One region of the Microbacterium sp. XT11 genome, then DNA from elsewhere that is predicted to be linked to it. Evidence: riboswitches for the same ligand, from Rfam matches in the RefSeq annotation. Region 1 holds a riboswitch; the other holds the start of a gene.
The links. A riboswitch is a leader RNA that binds a small molecule or an ion and turns the genes downstream of it on or off. The one in region 1 is predicted to bind thiamine pyrophosphate.

Region 1 (10,897 bases):
TCGGCATCAAGATGGACCCGTACTGGGCCGTCGTGCTCGCCCTGATGGCGTACAACGGATCGGTGCTCGCCGAGGTGCTGCGCGCCGGCGTCGAGTCCCTCCCGCGCGGGCAGAAGGAGGCGGGCTACGCGATCGGGCTCCGCAAGAGCGGCGTCATGCGGCTCATCCTCCTGCCGCAGGCCATCCGCGCGATGCTGCCGGTGATCGTCGCGCAGCTCGTCGTGACGATGAAGGACACGGCTCTGGGCTTCATCATCACCTACCCCGAGCTGCTCTACTACGCCAAGCAGCTGACGTCGCAGCAGGGTCGTCCGATCCTGCAGTCCGCCTTCATCATCGGCGGCATCTACATCATCATGTGCCTGATCCTGTCGGGCATCGCGAAGTGGGTCGAGGTGCGCACGCGGCGATCGGTGAAAGTGCAGGGCCTTGCCGGGGGCAACGTGGCCGCCGACGACGAGTCCACTCTCACCGAGGTGATCGCGGTGCAGCGCGGCGCCGGACGGTTCGACGGAATGAGCACGGGACCCGGGGTCTGACGGATCGCGCGTCCGCGCCCCGGTAGACTCACATCTCGTGCCTGATGTTCCTGAGATCACCCCGGAAGCGGTCGAAGCCGCGGTCGCCGCAGCCCTCGAGGCCATCGACGCTGCGGCAGACACCGGCGAGCTGAAGGCGGCACGCGCCGCCCACGTGGCCGAGGGTTCGCCCCTCGCGGTGCTGAACGCCTCGATGAGGCAGGTGGCGCCGGAGAACAAGGCCGCTTTCGGCAAGCTCATCGGCCAGGGGAGGGGAAGGGTCACCCAGGCGCTCGCCGCCAAGGAGGCCGAACTGGAGGCCGCCGAGGTCGCCGCACGCCTCGAGGCCGAGCGCGTCGACATCACGGCCGTCCCCTCGCGTACGCGGGTGGGAGCACGGCATCCGCTCACCCTGCTCAGCGAGCAGATCTCCGACATCTTCGTCGGTATGGGGTGGGAGATCGCCGAGGGACCGGAGCTCGAGCACGAGTGGTTCAACTTCGACGCCCTGAACTTCGACGTCGACCACCCTGCCCGCCAGGAGCAGGACACCTTCTACGTCGACCCGACGTCGCGCCATCTCGTCATGCGAACGCATACCAGCCCCGTGCAGGTGCGCTCGATGCTCGACCGCGAGGTGCCGATCTACGTGCTGTGCCCCGGCCGCGTGTACCGAACCGACGAGTTCGACGCGACGCACCTGCCCGTGTTCACGCAGTTCGAGGGCCTCGTCGTCGACCAGGGCATCTCGATGGCGCACCTCAAGGGCACGCTCGACCACGTCGCACGCCAGATGTTCGGCCCTGAAGCCAAGACGCGCTTCCGCACGAACTACTTCCCCTTCACCGAGCCGTCGGCCGAGCTCGACCTGTGGCACCCGACCTTCAAGGGCGGCGCGCGGTGGATCGAGTGGGGCGGCTGCGGCATGGTGAACCCGAACGTGCTGCGCGCAGCGGGCATCGACCCCGAGGTGTACAGCGGCTTCGCCTTCGGCATGGGGGTGGAACGCGGACTCATGTTCCGCAGCGATGTGCAGGACATGCGCGACATGGCCGAGGGCGATGTCCGCTTCAGCGAGCAGTACGGGATGGTGGTGTGATGCGCGTCCCGCTCTCGTGGCTGCGTGAATACGTCGATGTGGCGCCGGACGCCACGCCCGAGGACGTCCTCGCGGCGATGGTCTCCGTCGGGTTCGAAGAGGAGGACGTGCACCGCTTCGACATCAGCGGTCCCGTCGTCGTCGGCCAGGTGCTCTCCTTCGAGGAGGAACCGCAGTCGAACGGCAAGACGATCCGCTGGTGCCAGGTCGACGTCGGCGAGGCGGAGCCCCGTGGCATCGTGTGCGGCGCCCGCAACTTCGCCGTCGGTGACAAGGTCGTGGTGACGCTTCCCGGCTCTGTGCTGCCTGGCCCGTTCCCGATCGCGGCGCGCAAGACATACGGCCACGTGTCCGACGGGATGATCGCGTCGGCCCGTGAGCTGGGTCTCGGCGACGAGCACAACGGCATCCTGATCCTCGGCGACCTGGGCATCGACGCGCCCGTCGGCACCGACGCGATCGCCCTGCTGGGCCTCGACGATGTGGCCGTCGAGGTCAACGTCACGCCCGACCGCGGATACGCGTTCTCGCTGCGCGGACTGGCGCGCGAGTACTCCCACGCCACGGGAGCGGCGTTCCGCGACCCGGCCGAGCGCGATTTCGCAGAGTTGCAGCCCGGCGCAGGCCACACGGCCATCGTCGACGACGCGGCCCCCGTGCGCGGTCGCGTGGGTGCGAGCGAGTTCGTCACCCGCGTCGTGCGCGGCGTCGACCCCTCGCGTCCGACCCCGCCGTGGATGGTCGCGCGGTTGACGCTCGCCGGCATGCGCTCCCTCGGCGTCCTCATCGACATCACCAACTACGTGATGCTCGAGCTCGGACAGCCCCTGCACGGCTATGACCTCGACAAGCTCGCGGGCGGTATCACCGTGCGGCGGGCAGCTCCGGGCGAGAAGATGACGACCCTCGACGGTCAGGAGCGCGTGCTCCACGTCGAAGACCTCCTCATCACCGACGAGTCCGGCCCCATCGGCCTCGCCGGCGTCATGGGTGGCGGCACGACCGAGATGAGCGAGACCACGCGGAACGTGCTCATCGAGGCGGCGACCTTCGACCCCACGACGATCGCCAGAACGGCCAGGCGGCACAAGCTTCCGAGCGAGGCGTCCAAGCGATTCGAGCGCGGCGTCGACCCGCTCATCCCGTTCGTGGCCGCGCGCCGGGCGGCCGACCTCATGGTCGAGCTCGCGGGCGGCACGCTCACCGAGGAGGGCGGCGCCCTCTTCGCGGAGGTCTTCATCGAGGAGATCGCGCTTCCCCGCGGGTTCGTGCAGGGGCTCATCGGCGTCGACTACACGGATGACGAGATCACCGGCGCGCTGACGACCATCGGCGCGGAGGTGACCGAGTCCGAGGGCGGGTGGACGGTCATCCCGCCGACCTGGCGCCCCGACCTCACCGACAAGTGGACGCTCGCGGAGGAGGTCGCGCGCATCCACGGTCTGAACCGCATCCCGTCGGTGCTGCCCACCCCGCCGTCCGGGCGTGGCCTCACGCCGGCGCAGCAGGGGCGCCGTCGCGTCGCGAACGCGCTCGCGGCCGCCGGCTTCGTCGAGACGCCGTCGTTCCCGTTCACGACCGAGGCGCAGAACGACCTTCACGGATCGGCCTCGGGGAATCACCTGCCCAGCATCCGCCTGGCCAACCCGCTCGACGGCTCGGCGCCGTTCCTGCGTCGCTCGCTCGTGCCCGGACTCCTGCAGACCGCGCACCGGAACATCTCGCGAGGTCTCACCGACCTCGCGCTGTTCGAGACGGGCACGGTGTTCCTCCCGGAACCGGGCGTCGAGTACGGGACCGACGAGGTGCCGCCGCTCGGCGTGCGCCCGAGTGACGAGACGCTCGCGGCGCTCGATGCCTCGATCCCGCCGCAGCGCCGCTACGTCTCGGTGCTGCTCACCGGCAACGTCTCGGCTCGTCAGCCGGGTCGGCCCGCCGAGGCGGCCGGTCTCTCCGAGGCCCTCGACGCCGTGCGGGTGATCGCGGCTGCTGCGGGCGTCGAGATCGAGGTCGTGCAGTCGCAGCGGGCCGCGCTGCACCCCGGTCGTGCGGGGTCGCTGCGCGTCGGCGACGTCGAGGTCGGATACGTGGGCGAGCTGCATCCGTCGGTCGCCGAGGCCGCCGACCTGCCCGGTCGTGCCACCGTCGCCGAGATCGACCTCGACGTCGTCCTCGAGCTGGCCGTGCCGTCGACCGTCGCCGCTTCGCTGTCGACGTACCCGGCAGCGACGCAGGACGTGTCTCTCGTCGTGCCGGCCGAGCTCGCGGCCGGAGAGGTGCGCGCGGCTCTCGCCGAGGGCGCGGGTGCGCTGCTGGAGTCCGTTCGGCTCGTCGACGACTACCGGGGCGACGGCGTGCCCGAGGGATCGAAGAGTCTCACGTTCGCGCTCCGCTTCCGTGCCGACGACCGCACGCTCACGGCCGCCGAGGCGACCGAGGCGAAGCTCGCCGGTGTCGCCGTGGCGTCGGAGAGGTTCGGCGCGACGATCCGCGACTGAGGCGGGTCTCTGCCGACAGCGGAGACGGCTTCCCTCCGGCGCCCGGTGCTGGTGACATGGATGCCATGACGACGGCACTCGCCTTCGCTAGACTCCGAGCAGTGACACGGGGTGCCGCACGCGCGGCTGAGATCACACCCGTCGAACCTGATCTAGTTCGTACTAGCGAAGGGAATGTCGCGCATGAGCGATCTTCTGCGTCCTGCATCCGCCACCCGCCTCGTCTCCGAAGCCGGCGCGCTCCTGGAGGAGCTGCGTGCGGCGCCTCCACTGACCCACTGCATCACGAACGCCGTCGTGACCGGCTTCACCGCGAACGTCCTGCTGGCAGTCGGGGCGGCACCCGCGATGGTCGACATCGTCGGAGAGGCGGGGGCGTTCGCCGGTGTCGCCTCAGGGATGCTCGTGAACCTCGGCACGCCCACCCCGGAGCAGCGGGACGCGACCGTCGAGGCGGTCGAGGGGGCTGAGGCGGCGGGCACGCCGTGGGTCCTCGACCCGGTCGCGATCGGGATGCTTCCCGTGCGCACCCAGTTCGCCCGCACGCTCGTGTCAGCCCGGCCGACCGCCATCCGCGGCAACGCGTCGGAGATCCTCGCGCTCGCCGGACTCAGCGCGGGAGGACGCGGAGTCGATGCCGTCGACAGCACGGATGCAGCCGCAGACGCGGCGCTGTCGCTCGCACAGCGCTTCGGCAGCGTGGTCGCGGTGTCCGGTCCCGTGGATCTCCTCACCGACGGCCGTCGAGTGCTCCGCATCGCGAACGGCCATGGGCTGCTCACCAGGGTCACGGGCGGAGGCTGCGCGCTCGGCGCGGTGATGGCCGCGTTCCTCGGCACCGCACGCACGAGCGGCGCCGATCCGCTGACCGCCGTCGCCGCGGCCAGCCTCGTCTACACGGTCGCGGCCGAGCAGGCGGCACGCGCTGCCGAGGGCCCGGGGAGCTTCGCCGTGGCGCTGCTCGATCGGCTCGCCGGGGTGCAGGCGTCCGACCTCGCGGCAGCCGCACGGGTCGAGGACGGCGCGCTGTGATCGCCGACCTCGCGCTGTACCTCGTGACCGACGCTCGCCTGTGCGGCGACCGCGGGGTCGTCGAGACCGTGCGGCGCGCCGTCGACGGGGGAGTGCGCGTCGTGCAGCTCCGCGACAAGACCGCGACGGATGCCGAGACCGCCGCGCAGCTCGTGGAACTCTCGCGCGTGATCGACGGCCGCGCGCTCCTCGTGGTGAACGACCGTCTCGACGCGGCCCTCGCCGCGCGGCAGGCCGGCGCGCGCGTGGACGGGGTGCACCTCGGCCAGGGGGACGAGTCGGTGCTCCGTGCCAGGGCGCTGCTCGGTCCCGACGCACTCATCGGGCTCACGGCGAACAGCGCAGAGCACCTCGACGCGGTCCTCGCCCTTCCGGAGGGCACCGTCGACTACCTCGGCGTCGGCGTCATCCGACCGACGTCGACCAAGCCCGACCACCCTCCGGCACTGGGCGTCGACGGGTTCCGCGCGTTCGCCGCGGAGAGTCCGCTCCCGTGCGTGGCGATAGGCGGCGTCGGCATCGACGACACCGAGGCGCTGCGCGATGCGGGCGCCGCCGGTCTCGCGGTGGTGTCCGCGCTGTGCACAGCGGACGACCCCGCCGAGACGGCCAGCGCCTTTCTCAGCCGCTGGCGCGCCGCCGGTGTGCCCCGGGTGCTGAGCATCGCAGGCAGCGACCCGTCGGGCGGTGCGGGCATCCAGGCCGATCTGAAGTCGATCGCCGCCAACGGCGGATACGGCATGGCCGTGCTCACGGCGCTCACCGCGCAGAACACGCGGGGCGTGCGGGGTGTGCACGTGCCACCCGCCGAGTTCGTGCGGGCGCAGCTCGATGCGATCTCCGACGACATCGTGGTGGATGCGGTGAAGATCGGGATGCTGGCAGAGGCCGGCGTGGTGCGGGAGGTCGCGGCGTGGATCGACCGCACGCGGCCGCCGATCGTGGTCGTCGACCCGGTCATGGTGGCGACGAGCGGCGATCGGCTGCTCGACGCGGACGCTGAGCGGGCGCTCGGCGAGCTCCTCAGCCGCGCCGATGTGATCACCCCGAACCTGGAAGAGCTCGCGGTGCTGGCCGGCCACGGTGTCGACGGGTGGTCGCAGGCGCTCGCCGCGGCATCCGACGTGTCGGCGTCGACCGGCGCGGCCGTCCTGGTGAAGGGCGGCCATCTGCCCGGTGCCGACGTGCCCGATGCCCTCGTCGACGCGTCGAGCGGCGCGACGACGGAGTTCCCCGGTGTGCGGATCGCGACGAGCAACACGCACGGCACCGGGTGCTCGCTCTCCTCCGCGGTCGCCACACGTCTCGCGCGCGGTGAGAGCGCGCGGGATGCCGTCGCCGGCGCGCGAGCCTGGCTGCGCGAGAGCCTGAAGGGCGGCGCGCCGCTCAGGGTCGGCGGCGGGCACGGCCCGGTTCATCACTTCGCGGGACTGTGGTCGCGCGGCGGGCTCGAGACGCGACCGGCCGCGTCCGACATCGCGACGGAATGGTGGGAGGGCATCGCAGGCACCCGCGCCGACATCGACGAGCTTCCGTTCGTGCGTGCGCTCGCCGACGGCAGCCTGCGCCGGCCGGCGTTCCTCTCCTACCTCGCGCAGGACGCGCTGTATCTGCGCGAGTACGCCCGCGTGCTCGTCGAGGCCTCGCGGCTAGCGCCGTCGTCGGACGAACAGGCGTTCTGGGCGGACGCCGCGCACGGCTCGATCGTGGGAGAGCTGGAGCTGCACGCGTCGTGGCTGAACCCCGGGCGCGGAGTGAGCGCCGCGACCTTCGCCGCCGAGCCGTCGCCTGCGACCACCGCCTATCTCGACCACTTGCGCTCGGTCGCCTTCGGCGGCGACTACGCCGAACTCACAGCCGCCGTGCTGCCGTGCTTCTGGCTGTACACCGACCTCGGTCGCCGGCTGCACGCGGGCGAGTTCGGCCAGTACGCGCGCGACCAACGGCATCCGTACGCCTCCTGGCTCACCACCTACGCCGATCCGGTGTTCGCGGAGGCCACAGAGCGCGCGATCGCCATCGTGACGACGACGGCATCTCTCGCCGACGCCGGAAAGCGTTCGCGCATGCTGCGGGCCTTCGACGCATCGGCGCGGCATGAGCGGGCGTTCTTCGCCGCCGTCGATCTCGCATGACGCCGCGGATTTGCGCAGGCCGCGTCGCGCGCGCTATCGTCGCGGCATGCTTCCGGCCGCCACCGCTCCCGCAGTCGCTGTGCGCCGACGTCGCGGCGGCCGCCGATCCTAGGCGACCCCGCGCTTCCGCCTGCTCCGCACGGAGGGCCGAGTGCCGGTGTCGCCGCCCCGGTTCCCCGACCGTCCCACCGTTAAGGTAGAAGCATGACGTATTCCGTCGCCGTCTCCGGCGCATCCGGCTACGCAGGCGGCGAGATCCTCCGCCTCCTGGCCGACCACCCCGACGTCGAGATCCGCACCGTCACAGCGCACTCGAACGCAGGCCAGCCGCTCGCGGATCATCAGCCGCACCTGCGCTCGCTCGCGCACCTCACGCTGCAGGACACGACGCCCGACGTGCTCGCGGGGCACGACATCGTGTTCCTCGCGCTGCCGCACGGCCAGTCCGGGCAGTACACCGACGCACTGGGGTCGGTGCCGCTCGTCATCGACGCGGGAGCGGACCACCGGCTCACCTCGAAGGACGCATGGGACGCGTTCTACGGCGGGCAGTTCCACGAGCCGTGGACGTACGGCGTGCCAGAGCTGGTCACGGGTCCCCGTCACGCGGATCCGAGCGGAGTCGTGAAGCAGCGTGAGGTGCTGCGCGGCGCGACCCGCATCGCCGCACCGGGGTGCAACGCCTCCACCGTGAGCCTCAGCCTCGCCCCGGGCGTCGCGGCGGGAGTGATCGACGCGTCGGACATCGTGACGGTGCTTGCGGTCGGTCCGTCCGGCGCAGGCAAGAGCCTCAAGCCGAACCTCCTCGCGAGCGAGATCCTCGGCAGCGCCAACCCCTACGCGGTCGGCGGCACCCATCGGCACATCCCTGAGATCCGGCAGGCCATCGCCGCGGCCGGAGACCTCGACCCCGACGGCATCCGCATCTCCTTCACGCCCGTGCTCGTGCCGATGTCCCGGGGGATCCTCGCGACCTCGACCGCCCCGATCGCGGAGGGAGCCACCGACGCGCAGATCCGCGACGCCTGGGAGAGCGCCTACGGCGGCGAGACGTTCGTGCAGCTCCTCCCGGAGGGGCGCTTCCCGCGTACGTCCGATGTGCTCGGCGCCAACACCGCCCTCATCGGGCTCGCGATCGACCGTGCGGCGAACCGCGTCACGGTGGTCACCGCCGTCGACAACCTCGTCAAGGGCACAGCGGGCGCCGCCATCCAGTCCATGAACATCGCGCTCGGTCTGCCCGAGACCCGCGCCCTCTCAGTGAACGGAGTCGCGCCGTGAGCGTCACCGCACCCGCAGGATTCGAAGCGGCAGGCGTCGCCGCCGGGCTCAAGTCGACCGGAAACCCCGACGTAGCGGTGGTCGTGAACCGTGGCCCGCGCAAGGTCGGTGCCGCCGTGTTCACGAGCAACCGGGCCAAGGCGAACCCCATCATCTGGTCGCAGCAGGCGGTCGCCGACCGCGTCGTCGAAGCGGTGGTGCTGAACTCGGGCGGCGCGAACTGCTTCACCGGCTCCTTCGGATTCCAGACCACGCACCAGACCGCGGAGAAGGCGGCGGAGCTTCTCGGCGTGAGTGCGGGCGACGTGCTCGTCTGCTCCACCGGTCTCATCGGCGTCGGTGACGAGACGTTCCGCGCCAAGGTGCTCGACGGCACCGCCCGCGCCATCGCCGAGCTGTCCGAGAACGGAGGGGAGTCAGCCGCGCAGGCCATCATGACGACCGACACCGTGGCGAAGACCGCGGTGGTGCGGCGCGACGGCTGGACGATCGGCGGCATGGCGAAGGGGGCGGGCATGCTCGCTCCTGGGCTCGCGACGATGCTCGTGGTGATCACGACGGATGCCGATCTCGAACCGCTCGAGGCCGACGCCGCACTGCGCGCGGCGACAGGCCGCACGTTCGACCGCCTCGACTCGGACGGGTGCATGTCGACGAACGATCAGGTCACGCTCCTCGCCAACGGCGCGAGCGGTGTCAAGCCAGATCTCCACGAGTTCGGCGCGGCGCTCGCGGAGCTCTGCCAGGAGCTCGCCGTCAAGCTGCAGGGCGATGCCGAGGGCGCGAGCCACGACATCACGATCGAGGTCCGGAACGCGGCATCCGAGCAGGACGCGGTCGAGGTCGGCCGCTCCGTCGCCCGCAACAACCTCTTCAAGGCGGCGATCTTCGGCAACGATCCCAACTGGGGGAGGGTGCTCGCGGCCATCGGCACGACGAATGCGCAGTTCGATCCGTACGACGTCGACGTCTGGATGAACGGCGTGCGCGTCTGCACCGAGGGCGGCCCCGATCGCCCCCGTGAGGAGGTCGACCTGACGCCGCGCGCCACGCACCTCGTCATCGACCTCAAGGTCGGCGACGCGACGGCCTCGATCCTCACCAACGACCTCACCCACGACTACGTCCACGAGAACAGCGCGTACGCCTCATGACCGACATCCAGGACACCCCGGCAGAGATCGCCGCGGTCAAGGCCGAGACGCTCATCGAGTCGCTGCCCTGGCTGAAGAAGTTCCGCGACCAGATCGTCGTCGTCAAGTACGGCGGCAACGCGATGGTCTCGGACGAGCTGCAGGAGGCCTTCGCGCAGGACATCGCGTACCTGCGGTACGTCGGCGTGCAGCCGGTCGTCGTGCACGGCGGCGGCCCGCAGATCTCCGACATGCTCGCACGCCTCGACATCCCCAGCGAGTTCAAGGGCGGCTACCGCGTCACCACCACCGAGGCGATCGGCGTCGTGCGCATGGTCCTCACCGGACAGGTGAATCCGCAGCTCGTGTCGAAGATCAACTCGCACGGCCCCATCGCCACGGGCCTCAGCGGCGAAGACGCCGGGCTCTTCGGGGGCCGCAGACGCGGCGTGGTCGTCGACGGCGAGGAGATCGATCTCGGCCGGGTCGGGGACGTGGTGCAGGTCGACCCCACGCCCGTGTTCGACCACCTCGCGGCGGGACGCGTTCCCGTCGTCTCGAGCATCGCGCCGGACCTCGACCATCCAGGCCAGTCCCTCAACGTCAACGCGGATGCCGCAGCCGCCGCGCTCGCCGTGGCGCTGGGCGCCCGCAAGCTGGTGATCCTCACCGACGTGCCCGGGCTGTACGCCGACTGGCCGAACCGCGACTCGCTCGTGTCGCATCTGACCTCGGATGCGCTGATCGAGATGCTGCCGCGCCTGGAGTCCGGGATGATCCCGAAGATGCGCGCATGCCTCGACGCCGTCGAGGGCGGGGTCGACGCCGCGGCGATCATCGACGGACGGGTGCCGCACTCGGTGCTCGTCGAACTCTTCACCAGCAAGGGAATCGGGACAGAAGTGGTCTTGGGAAGCGCAGGGACGAACGCATGAGCAACTGGCAGGACGACGCCGCGAATCATCTGATCCTCAACGTGGGGCCGCGCCTCGCGCTGCTGACCCGCGGTGAGGGCTCGAACCTGTGGGACGCCGACGGGAAGCGGTACCTCGACTTCCTCGCAGGTATCGCTGTGACCTCGCTCGGTCACGCGCACCCCGTGTTCGTCGATGCGGTCTCGCGGCAGGCCGCCACGCTCGCGCACGTGTCGAACTACTTCGCGACGCCTCCGCAGCTGGCCCTTGCCGCGCGCCTCAAGCGT
Region 2 (10,897 bases), 840 kb from region 1:
TCGCCGAGAGGTCTAGCGACCGCGACAGATCGATGACGCTGGCGTTGTTGATGACGATGTCGATGCCGCCGAACTCGCCCTGGGTCTTCAGCACGGCACTCGTGATGTCATCGTCGTCGCGCACGTCTCCGACGATCGGCAGGGCCTGCCCGCCTGCGGCCCGGATCTGCTCCGCCGCGGTGTGGATCGTGCCCTCGAGCTTCGGGTGCGGTGTGTCGGTCTTCGCCAGCATGGCGATGTTCGCCCCGTCGCGTGCCGCCCGAAGTGCGATCGCGAGCCCGATGCCGCGGCTGCCGCCCGACATGAGGATCGTCTTTCCTGCCAGTGACATCCCTCTTCCTTCCTCCGTGACCCCGTCGCCAGGCTCCGGTATGAGTTGTGGTTGGTTTTTCGCTCATTTCCCGACCACAACTCATACGGGAGCAAAGCGCGGGGTGGGTTACCTCGGCGCCATCCGGATCGCGCCGTCGAGGCGGATCGTCTCGCCGTTGAGGTAGCCGTTCTCGATGATGTGCAGTGCCAGGGCCGCGTACTCCTCGGGCTTGCCGAGCCGCGACGGGTACGGCACCTGCTGCCCGAGCGAGTCCTGCGCGGCCTGCGGCAGTCCCATGAGCATCGGCGTCTCCATGATGCCGGGGGCGATCGTGCACACGCGGATGCCGTGGCGCGCGAGCTCGCGGGCGACGGGAAGCGTCATGGCGTGCACGCCACCCTTCGATGCCGAGTACGCCGGCTGGCCGATCTGTCCGTCGAACGCCGCGACGCTCGCGGTGTTGATGATGACACCGCGGTCGCCGGACTCGGTCGGATCGTTCTTCGCGATCACCGCGGATGCCTGCGACAACACGTTGAACGTGCCGACGAGGTTGATCCGGATGATGCGCTCGAAGTCGGCGAGCACGGCGGGGTTGCCGTCGCGATCGAGCACTTTCGCGGGCGGCGCGATGCCGGCGCAGTTGACGACGACGCGAAGAGGCGCCGCAGCCTGTGCCGCCGACACAGCGGCCTGCACGTCATCGACGCTCGTGACGTCGGCGGCGGCGAAGCGGCCGCCGAGCTCCTCCGCGAGCTCTGCACCCTTCGACGACGCGAGGTCGACGATCGTGACCTGAGCGCCGGCGGCGGCGAGGCGGCGGGCCGTGGCGAGCCCGAGGCCCGAGGCTCCGCCGGTGATGAGCGCACCCTGCCCGGTGATCTGCATGACTTTCTCCTTCGAACGTCGTTGTGCGACTGAGTGTCAGCCTAAGTGATTCTTGGTCTCAAACGTGCATCGTCGGCAGTGGGGCTGGCGAACGCCGGCGTTCGGGTGTTGGCTGAGCGTATGGAACTGCGTCGAAAGCGAGCCTACGACACGCCCTCGGCGGATGACGGCTTCCGCGTGCTGGTCGATCGGCTCTGGCCCCGCGGAGTCTCGAAGGAGCACGCTCGCATCGATCTCTGGGCCAAGGACACGGCACCGTCACCTGAATTGCGCCGGGAGTGGCACGCGGCCCCCGAGAGCGAATGGAGCACCTTCGCCGAGCGCTACCGCGCGCAGCTGACGCATGAGTCGGCGGATGCTCTGCACGAGCTCGCCGACCAGCTCCGCACGCACCCGGTGGTGACCCTCGTGTATGCCGCGCACGACCCCGAGCACAACCACGCCACGGTCCTCGACGAGGAGCTGCGCAAGCTCCTCTGACCACCCCGGCCAGCAACGGCGTGCCGCCTAGCTCCCGCCACCGAGGGTGAAGTGCCATGCCCCGGTGACGATCGCCGCCGTGATCGACACGACCGGGATGAGCGCGGCGAGGAGCACCAAGGCCGTGTCCTTGCGCGTCCACCGCGACGGCCGCGCCCAGGTGCGCGCCGTCGAGCCGCCGAACCCGCGGGCCTCCATCGCCGTCGCCAGCGACGAGCCTCGGCGGATGGCGAGCACGAAGAGGGCGAAGGCCATGCCGAGCGCGCGCCGCACGCGCCCCTGGTCGGCGACGCCGCGTGCGCGACGGGCGAGGGCGAGGGCGCGCCAGTCGTCTGCCAGCAGCCCCAGCATCCGCATCCCTGCGAGGGCGCCGATCACGAATCGCGCGGGCAGCCTGAGGCGCTGTCCGAGATCGTCGGCGAGATCGGTGGGGTCGACGGTCACGAACAGCACCACCGACGGCAGGCCGATCGCGAGCACGCGCACGGCCGTGGCGGCCGCGAGCGACAGCGATCCGTCGCTCACCCGCAGGAACAGCCACTCGACATGCACCTCTCCGCTCTGTGCGCCGTAGAGGGCGATGGTGACGGCGCTCAGCGGCGCGGCGATCCACAGCACGGCGGTGCGTGTCCAGAATTCTCGCGGACCGAGCCCGGCGAGCACGAGCAGCGGGATCTCGAGGAGCAGCGCGACGGATGCCGACACCACGTCGATCGTCAGCACGAGCGGGAGGGCGATGAGCAGTGCCGCGGCGAGTTTCGCGAGCGCCGACCGCGGGGCGATCGGACCGCTGCGCTCGATGCGCGCCGTGAGCGGATCGATCATGACCCCACCTCGATCGTGCGGGCGTGGAGCGCCTGCAGCACGGCGTCGTCGTGTGTGATCGCGACGATGGCCGCCCCGTCGTCACGCAACCGGGCGATGAGGGCGACCAGCTCGGCCCAGGTCGTCGCATCCTGCCCGAAGGTGGGCTCGTCGAGCACGAGCACGCGAGGGCGCGTCGCGAGGGCGGCCGCGACGGTGAGGCGCCTCTTCTCGCCGCCGGAGAGCGTGTACGGGTTCGCTTCCGCGAGCTCGGTCAGCCGCAGGCGATGCAGCAGCTCGTCGGTGCGCGCCGCGATCTCGCTGTCGGGGAGCGCGAGGGCGCGAGGCCCGACGGCGAGTTCGCCGCGCACGGTCGTGGCGAGCAGCTGGTGCTCGGGGGTCTGCAGCACGGTGGCGGTGCGGGTGAGCAGGGAGCGGGACTTCCACCGATAGGGGTCGGCTGTTTCCCCCGCGCGCAGCGCCGGCGTGGCGGCGACCCGGCCGGACTCGGCCGGCAACAACCCCGCGACCGTGAGGCCGAGGGTGGACTTGCCCGCCCCGTTCGGTCCGGTGATGCCGATCGCCTCCCCCGCACGCACGTCGAGGGTGAAGGGACCGGCGACCGGGATGCCGCGCCTCCGCGACACGACGAGGTCGTGAGTCTCGATCAACGCCTCCCCGGGTGCGTGTGCGGGCGGCGGCGGGGCGGACGGCGGATGCCCCGGCACCCACACGCCGGATGCCGCGAGGTCTGCGCCGCGAGCTCCCAGCACCTCGTCGGGCGTTCCGTCGGCGAGCACCACGGTGCCCTCCGGTTCGGCGCCGAGCACGATCACGCGGTCGACGAGGGGAAGCCACACGTCGATGCGGTGCTCGATGACGACAAGGGTCGCGCCGGTGGCATCGAGCGCCGCGGCCACGGCGTCGCGCACGTCGAGCACGCCTGCGGGGTCGAGGTTGGCGGTGGGCTCGTCGAGCAGGATCGCCCCGGGGCGCATCGCGAGCACCCCGGCGAGCGCGAGCCGCTGCTTCTGCCCGCCCGAGAGGGCCGATGTCGAGCGGTCCAGTGCGACGTCGAGCTCGACCGCCGCCATGGCCTGCGCGACCCTGGTCCAGATCTCCGCACGCGGGACGCCGAGGTTCTCGCATCCGAACGCGATGTCGTCACCGACGCGGGCGAGCATCGTCTGGGTGTCGGGGTCTTGCAGCACCATGCCGACGCGGCCGCGGACGCCGGCGGCGGGGGCGCCGTCGACGAGCAGAGCGCCGTGCGACTCGCCCTCGTCCGCGCCGCCGAGCACGCCGCCGAACCCCTGCAGCAGCGTCGACTTTCCGGAGCCGGATGCGCCGAGCAGCAGCACGCGCTCGCCCGGCTCGATGCGCAGGTCGACCTCGCGCACGGCCCATCGCCGTCGTGTGGCGTAGCGCCATCCCCAGCCGCGCGCCTCCAGCGCGGCCGGGTGGACATGGTCGCTCACACGCGTGCGGTGACCTCGCGGCCGGCCGCGAATCGGCTCAGCGCGCCTGTCGCGGCGAGCCCGCGCGTGATCAGCCAGGCGCCGAGTCCGGCGATGATCGCACCGGACACGGTGGTCGACGCGATGTACACGGTGGTGAAGAGCGTGTCGACGCCGGGGTACCAGAGCACGCGGTCGTTGATGCCGCACGCGAGGCCCGCACCGGCCCCGGCGAGCATGGCGACGGGCAGACGCCAGACGCCGTAGAGGAAGACCAAGAAGATCATTTCGGCGCCGAGGCCCTGCGCGAGTCCGGACACGATGGTGAGCGGGCCCCACGCGTTGCCGATGAGTGCGGAGATCGTCGCGGCGACGAGCTCGGTGTACAGGGCCGCCCCCGGCTTGCGGATGATGAGACCGCCGAGCACTCCGGCGATGAGCCATGGACCGGCGAGCAGCCCCTGGACTCCGGGGAGCAGGGACTTGAGGAACACGCCGGGACCTTCGTAGCCGACGTTCCACAGCAGGAAGACGACGGCGCACGCGACAGCGACGACGCTGGCGACGACGATGTCGACGACGCGCCAGCGCAGCACGCGGGGTGCGGCGGTGGAGGACGATGCGGATGCCGCATTCGTCACGGTGTGGTCAGTGGATGCACTCATTGGAACTCCTCCCTGCGCCGGCATGATCCGGATCAGGTTCGACGGTCGAAGCGCGATTCGCTCCCTCTCAGCCCGGCTCGCCGGACTCCCGTGGTTGTGCTGACGATCATACCGAGTCGCGACACCGACGGGGTCACGAGTCGACGCGACCCCGTTTCTCCGAACGGATTCGGTACCGTAAGCAGGTGACCGCTCCCGATTCCGCCGACGCCACCACACCGGTGCCGGATGCCCCGGCGCGCCCCGCGGACGACGCAGGAGCGGTTGCGGATGCCGCGGCACTCCCAGCCGTCGGCGGTGCCCGCCCGCACTCCGATCAGGGCTCCGGGCTGTCCCCTGCTCCATCAGCCGCGCCGTCCTCTGCTCCGTCAGCCGAGCTGTGCTCCGGGCTGTCCCCTGCTCCGTCAGCCGAGCCGACCGCGCTGGATGAGCTCGGCCTCGACGTTCCCGCATCCGAGGCGCCGCGCGCGCTGTGGGCGCCCGCGGGAGCCGGCGCGACGGCTCTCACCTGGGTCGACCCGGCCGTGGTCGCCGACTCGCCCGCCGTCACGGGATTCGACGCGGTCGAGCGCGAGACTCAGCGTGCATCGCTGCTGGCCGATGCGCACCTGCGCTCCGCGATCACCCGCCCGGCCGCCCTGGTTCCTCTCGGTGTGCTCATGGGGCTGCTCGCCACGTATGCCGGAACGACTCTGCTCTGGCCTCTGCACGAGGTCGCACCGACCGTCACCGTGGCCGATGTCGCAGTCGCGCAGACCCCGGCCGCCGCCATCACCTGGCCGCAGCAGGGCAGCGCTGCGGTCGGCGTCGGCGGCATCGGCACGGTGGCGTCGACGGACGACCGTGCGGTGATCGCCAGTGTGACGAAGGTCGTGAGCACGCTCATGGTGCTGGATCGGATGCCGCTGGCTCCCGGCGAGCAGGGGCCCGAGTTCTCCTTCACGAGAGCCGACAGCCAGGCGTACTGGTCGTACCGTCGCGCGGATCAGTCGGCTCTCGACGTGCCGGTGGGCGGCACGCTCACCGAGCTGCAGATGCTGCAGGGCACGCTGCTGGGTTCGGCGAACAACTACATCGACCGGCTCGCCAAGGAGATCTGGGGCTCGAATCAGGCGTTCGCCGCCGCGGCCGAGACGTGGCTGAGCGAGCGCGACCTCGACGGCATCACGGTGGTGACGCCCTCAGGCTTCGACGAGGGGAATGTCGCGACGCCCTCGGCGCTCGTCAGGCTCGCGGAGCTCGCGATGCAGAACCCCGTGTTCGCCGGCATCGTCGGCATGGAGTCGGTGGAGCTTCCGGGCGCAGGTCGCGTGGTGAACACGAACGGCATGCTCGCCGACCCCGGCGTGGTCGGCGTGAAGACGGGGACTTTGGGCGAGAGCTGGAACCTGCTGACGGCGAAGGACGTCGAGGTCGACGGGACGAGCGTGCGCCTCTATGCCGCCGTGCTCGGCCAGGAGGACGACGACATGCGCCTCGAGGCGACGCGCTCTCTGTTCAGTCAGGCCGAGGCCGAGCTGCAGGGGCAAGGTCCGGTCGTCGACGAAGGCACCGTCGTCGGAACGGTCGAGACGCTGTGGGGCGCATCCGCGGACATCGTGACCGATGCCGACACGGACGTGGTGCGCTGGAACGCCGCCACCGTGACGACCGAGGCGGACATCGACCTCGGCGATCACCGGGAAGCGGGCGACCGCGTGGGCACTCTGACGGCGACCGGCCCGCTGAACTCGGTGACGACGCCGCTGACCCTGGCCCAGCAGGTCGACGGGCCGAGCGCGTGGTGGCGGCTCACGCACCCCCTGGAGCTGCTCGGCCTGTCCGACGACACCCACCGATAGACGGATCGCCCCTCCCCGAGGTTTCTCGGGACGGGGCGACCTGAGTCTTCCTGGACTTCCGGCGCTCCCGCCAGCTCCGGCGCGACCACCGCGCCCGGGGCTTCCACCGCGCCCGGGGCTTCCGGCGCGCCGGGCACGACCGGCGCGACGGAAGCCCGCCGTCAGTCGGACCGCTCTGCCGTGTCCGGACGTTCGACGACGGCCTGCGCCGCAGCGGCCTCGGCGACAGGCGTCTCCGCCCCGACCGCTGCGCCGACGCGGGCATCGGCCGCGACGGCTTCCGCCTCGCCGGTGACCACGACAGGTGTGCTGCCGGTGAGGGCCTCCTCGGCGTCGATGTCGGTCGCTGCCTGCTCGAACTGCGACTGGTAGAGGCGCCAATAGGCCCCCTGCGCCGCGATGAGCTCGTCGTGCGTGCCCTTCTCGACGATGTCACCGTGCTCCATCACGAGGATGAGGTCGGCGTCGCGGATGGTCGACAGACGGTGGGCGATGACGAACGAGGTGCGACCTTCGCGCAGCGCCGCCATCGCGTGCTGCAGCAGCAGCTCGGTGCGCGTGTCGACCGCCGACGTCGCCTCATCGAGGATGAGGATCGACGGCTGAGCGACGAACGCACGCGCGATGGTGATGAGCTGGCGCTCACCCGCCGACACGTTCGAGGCGTCCTCGTCGAGCACCGTGTCGTAGCCCTCGGGGAGCGCGTGCACGAACCGGTCGACGTATGTCGCCTTGGCCGCGGCGAGAACCTCGTCATCGGTCGCCGTGGAGCGGCCGTAACGGATGTTCTCGCGGATGCTCCCGGCGAACAGCCACGGGTCTTGCAGCACCATTCCGGTGCGCGACCGCAGGTCGTCGCGCGTCATCTTCGAGATGTCCTGACCGTCGAGCAGGATGCGTCCGCCGCTGAGCTCGTAGAAGCGCATGATGAGGTTGACCAGCGTGGTCTTGCCCGCACCCGTCGGCCCCACGATCGCGACCGTCTGACCGGGCTCCACCCGGAACGACAGGTCGGTGATGAGCGGGCGCTCCGGCGTGTACGAGAAGGCGACGTTCTCGAATTCGATCACGCCTCCCTGATCCGGTCCCTGAGCCCGGCGAAGGGCCGGCGCCTCCTCGGCATCCGGATCCTGCTCGTCGGCGTCGAGGAGTTCGAACACCCGCTCGGCGGATGCCGTGCCCGACTGGACGACCGCGGCCATGCCGCCCAGCTCGCTGAGCGGCTGCGTGAACTGCTGCGAATACTGGATGAAGGCCTGCACGTCGCCGAGCCGCAGGTTGCCGCTCGCGACCATGAGGCCTCCGAGCACGGCGATCCCGACGTAGGTGAGGCTTCCGACGAAGGTCATCGCCGGCATGATGATGCCGGCGAGGAACTGCGCCTTGAAGCTCGCCTGGTACAGCTCCTCGTTCTCGTCCTTGAACCGGTCGAGGGCGTCCTGCTCGCGGCCGAACACCTTGACCAGCGCGTGGCCCGAGAACGCCTCCTCGACGCGCGCGTTGAGGCGGCCGACCTTGCGCCACTGGATGCCGAACGCCTTCTGCGATCGGGGACCGATGATGCCGAAGATCACGCCCATGAGCGGCAGCGCCACGAGGGCGACGAGTGCCAGCTGCCACGAGATCGAGAACATCAGCACGAGCACGCCGACGACGGTCAGCACCGACGTCAGCGCGCCCGAGAGCGACTGCTGCATCGTCTGCGTGATGTTGTCGATGTCGTTGGTGACGCGAGAGATGAGCTCACCGCGCTGCACCTTGTCGAAGTACGACAGCGGCAGGCGGTTGATCTTCGCCTCCACCTGCTCGCGCAGGCGCCACATGGTGCGCACCATGATGACGTTGATGACGTAGCCCTGGATCCAGCTCAGCAGGGCGGCGGCGACGTAGATCGCGAGCACGGCGAGGATGATGCCCCGCAGCGCGTCGAAGTCGACGCCGTCACCGACGGAGAAGTCCCTCATGGCGGCCACCATGTTGGCGAAGTCGTCCTGACCGGCCGACCGGAGCGCCTCGACCACCGCGCTCTTCGGCGTGCCCGCAGGGAACCCGGGGAAATCGCCCATCTTCTGTCCGAGCTGGTTCGCGATGAACCCCTCGTAGACGATGTTGGTCGCTTCTGCGAGCACCTTGGGCGCGGCGACCGTGAGCACGACGCCGATGGCGCCGAGCACCGAGACCAGCACGAACCACACTGCCGACGGCTTGAGCAACCCGATCATCCGCCCGAAGCTCTTGCCGAAGTTGTCGGCCTTGCCCGGAGCGACGCTGTCCCAGCCGCCCGCGTTCTGCCGCGCCTGCTCGGCGAGCTCGGCCTCGTACTTCTCGGCGTCGGTGAGCTCGCGCTCCTCCGTCGTCGCGGCACCGGAGGCCGCGGCGGCCCGTGCGGCCGCGATGCGCTCGCGACGGCTCTTCGCCCCCTTCGCGGGGCCCGCGGGAGGCTGCTCGCTCATGCGTCCACCCCCAGCTGCGACTCGACGATCTCGCGATAGGTCTCGCTGGTCTCGAGCAGCTCCTCGTGGGTGCCCACTCCGACCATGGTTCCTCCTTCAAGGACGACGATGCGATCGGCATCCGTGATCGTGGACACGCGCTGTGCCACGACGATCTTGGTGACGTGCGGAAGCTCCCGCCACAGCGCCTGTCGCAGGCGTGCGTCGGTGGTGAGGTCGAGCGCGGAGAACGAGTCGTCGAACACGAGGATCTGCGGCTGGTGCACGATGGCCCGCGCGATGGCCAGACGCTGACGCTGGCCGCCGGAGACGTTCGTGCCGCCCTGCGCGATCCGCGACTCGAGCTTGTCGGGCATCTCCTCGACGAAGTCACGGCCCTGAGCGATCTCCAGCGCGCGCCAGAGCTCGTCGTCCGTTGCGTCTTCCCGGCCGTAGCGGAGGTTGGACGCGACGGTGCCGGTGAAGAGGAACGGTCGCTGCGGCACGAGTCCGATGCCCTTCCACAGCGCTTCGACATCGGCCTCGCGCACGTCGGTGCCGCCGACGTACACCGCTCCGCCCGACACGTCGAACAGTCGTGGAATGAGCGAGACCAGCGTGGTCTTGCCCGCGCCGGTCGATCCGACGATGGCGACGGTCTCACCGGGGCGGGCCGCGAAGCTGATGCCCGAGAGCACAGGCGACTCGGCGCCGGGGTAGGTGAACTCGACGTCGTCGAAGGCGACGGCTCCCGGCTCCGGGAACTCGGTGACGCCGTTGGCGGGGCGCTCCATGCTCGACGTCGCGTCGAGCACCTCGCCGACGCGCTCGGCCGACACCGCAGCGCGCGGGATCATCATCGCCATGAAGCTCGACATGATGACGCCCATCATGATCTGGCCGATGTACTGCATGAAGGCGAACAGCGTGCCGACCTCGACCGCCCCGGTGTTGACCTCGATGCCGCCGAACCAGATCACGCCGACCACGGTGACGTTGAGGATCAGCATGAACAGCGGGAACAGCAGCACGAACAGCGACCCGACGTTGCGGCCGACCACCATGATGTCGGTGTTGGCCTCGCGGAACCGCTCCTCCTCGATGCGTTCGCGCACGAAGGCGCGCACCACGCGGACGCCGGTGAGCTGTTCGCGCATGACGCGGTTCACGGCGTCGAGCTTGCTCTGGTACTTGCGGAACAGCGGGACCATGCGGCCGATGATGATGCCGGCGACGATGAGCAGCACGGGCACAGAGACGGCGATGAGCCAGCTCAGGCCGACGTTCGTCTGCACGGCCATGATGATGCCGCCGATGGCGAGCAGGGGCGCCGTCACGAACATCGTCGCGCCCATCATGGCGAGCATCTGCACCTGCTGCACGTCGTTCGTGTTGCGGGTGATGAGCGACCCGGCGCCGAACTGCGAGACCTCGCGCTCGGAGAATCCGCTCACCTTCGCGAACACGTCGGATCGGATGTCACGGCCCGCGCTCATGGCTGCACGCGCGGCGAAGTACGTCGCGATGATCGACGCGACGATCTGACCGAGCGACACCGTGAGCATGAACAGGCCGGTGCGCCAGATGTAGCCGGTATCGGCCTGGGCCACGCCCTTGTCGATGATGTCGGCGTTCAGGCGGGGAAGGTAGAGGGTGGCGAGGGCGCTGGCGAATTGGAACACCAGCACTCCGAGCAGCAGCCACCGATATCTGGACAGGTAGCGGACGAGGATCTTTCCCAGCACAGGCGGACTTTCCTTGAGGGGTCGAGCAGCCGATTTCCCCGCGGGTGGATGACCCGCCGACAATCGGCCGCATCACAGAGTGCCATGTGCCACAGACATTCGCATCCCCCTTACGGTGGGCCTTCGCTGACAGCGAACCTTTCCCGCTCCGGCCTGCGGTTTCTGCACCGAGGCGAAGAACGCGCCCCGTCGGGATCAGAACAGCGCGCGTTCCGGCACGTAGGCGCGGGCGTCCGCCCCGGCATCCGGTGCCAGGTCGTCGATCGTGGGCG

Region 2: another riboswitch for thiamine pyrophosphate. It lies ahead of AB663_RS02500 (ECF transporter S component); the one in region 1 lies ahead of thiM (hydroxyethylthiazole kinase).

What each region holds. Positions count from the first base shown of each region.
Region 1 covers NZ_CP013859.1:3,136,898-3,147,794, reverse strand. Annotated here, with positions in the region: gene AB663_RS14980 (amino acid ABC transporter permease) at 1-539, shown strand, start outside; gene pheS (phenylalanine--tRNA ligase subunit alpha) at 577-1,617, shown strand; gene pheT (phenylalanine--tRNA ligase subunit beta) at 1,617-4,115, shown strand; TPP riboswitch at 4,213-4,307, shown strand; gene thiM (hydroxyethylthiazole kinase) at 4,299-5,147, shown strand; gene AB663_RS14960 (bifunctional hydroxymethylpyrimidine kinase/phosphomethylpyrimidine kinase) at 5,144-7,282, shown strand; gene argC (N-acetyl-gamma-glutamyl-phosphate reductase) at 7,487-8,563, shown strand; gene argJ (bifunctional glutamate N-acetyltransferase/amino-acid acetyltransferase ArgJ) at 8,560-9,717, shown strand; gene argB (acetylglutamate kinase) at 9,714-10,631, shown strand; gene AB663_RS14940 (acetylornithine transaminase) at 10,628-10,897, shown strand, end outside.
Region 2 covers NZ_CP013859.1:506,115-517,011, forward strand. Annotated here, with positions in the region: gene AB663_RS02475 (SDR family oxidoreductase) at 1-331, opposite strand, end outside; gene AB663_RS02480 (SDR family NAD(P)-dependent oxidoreductase) at 440-1,201, opposite strand; gene AB663_RS02485 (DUF488 domain-containing protein) at 1,322-1,681, shown strand; gene AB663_RS02490 (energy-coupling factor transporter transmembrane component T family protein) at 1,709-2,506, opposite strand; gene AB663_RS02495 (ABC transporter ATP-binding protein) at 2,503-3,963, opposite strand; gene AB663_RS02500 (ECF transporter S component) at 3,960-4,607, opposite strand; TPP riboswitch at 4,598-4,709, opposite strand; gene AB663_RS02505 (D-alanyl-D-alanine carboxypeptidase family protein) at 4,793-6,448, shown strand; gene AB663_RS02510 (ABC transporter ATP-binding protein) at 6,610-8,901, opposite strand; gene AB663_RS02515 (ABC transporter ATP-binding protein) at 8,898-10,625, opposite strand; gene AB663_RS02520 (enoyl-CoA hydratase/isomerase family protein) at 10,821-10,897, opposite strand, start outside.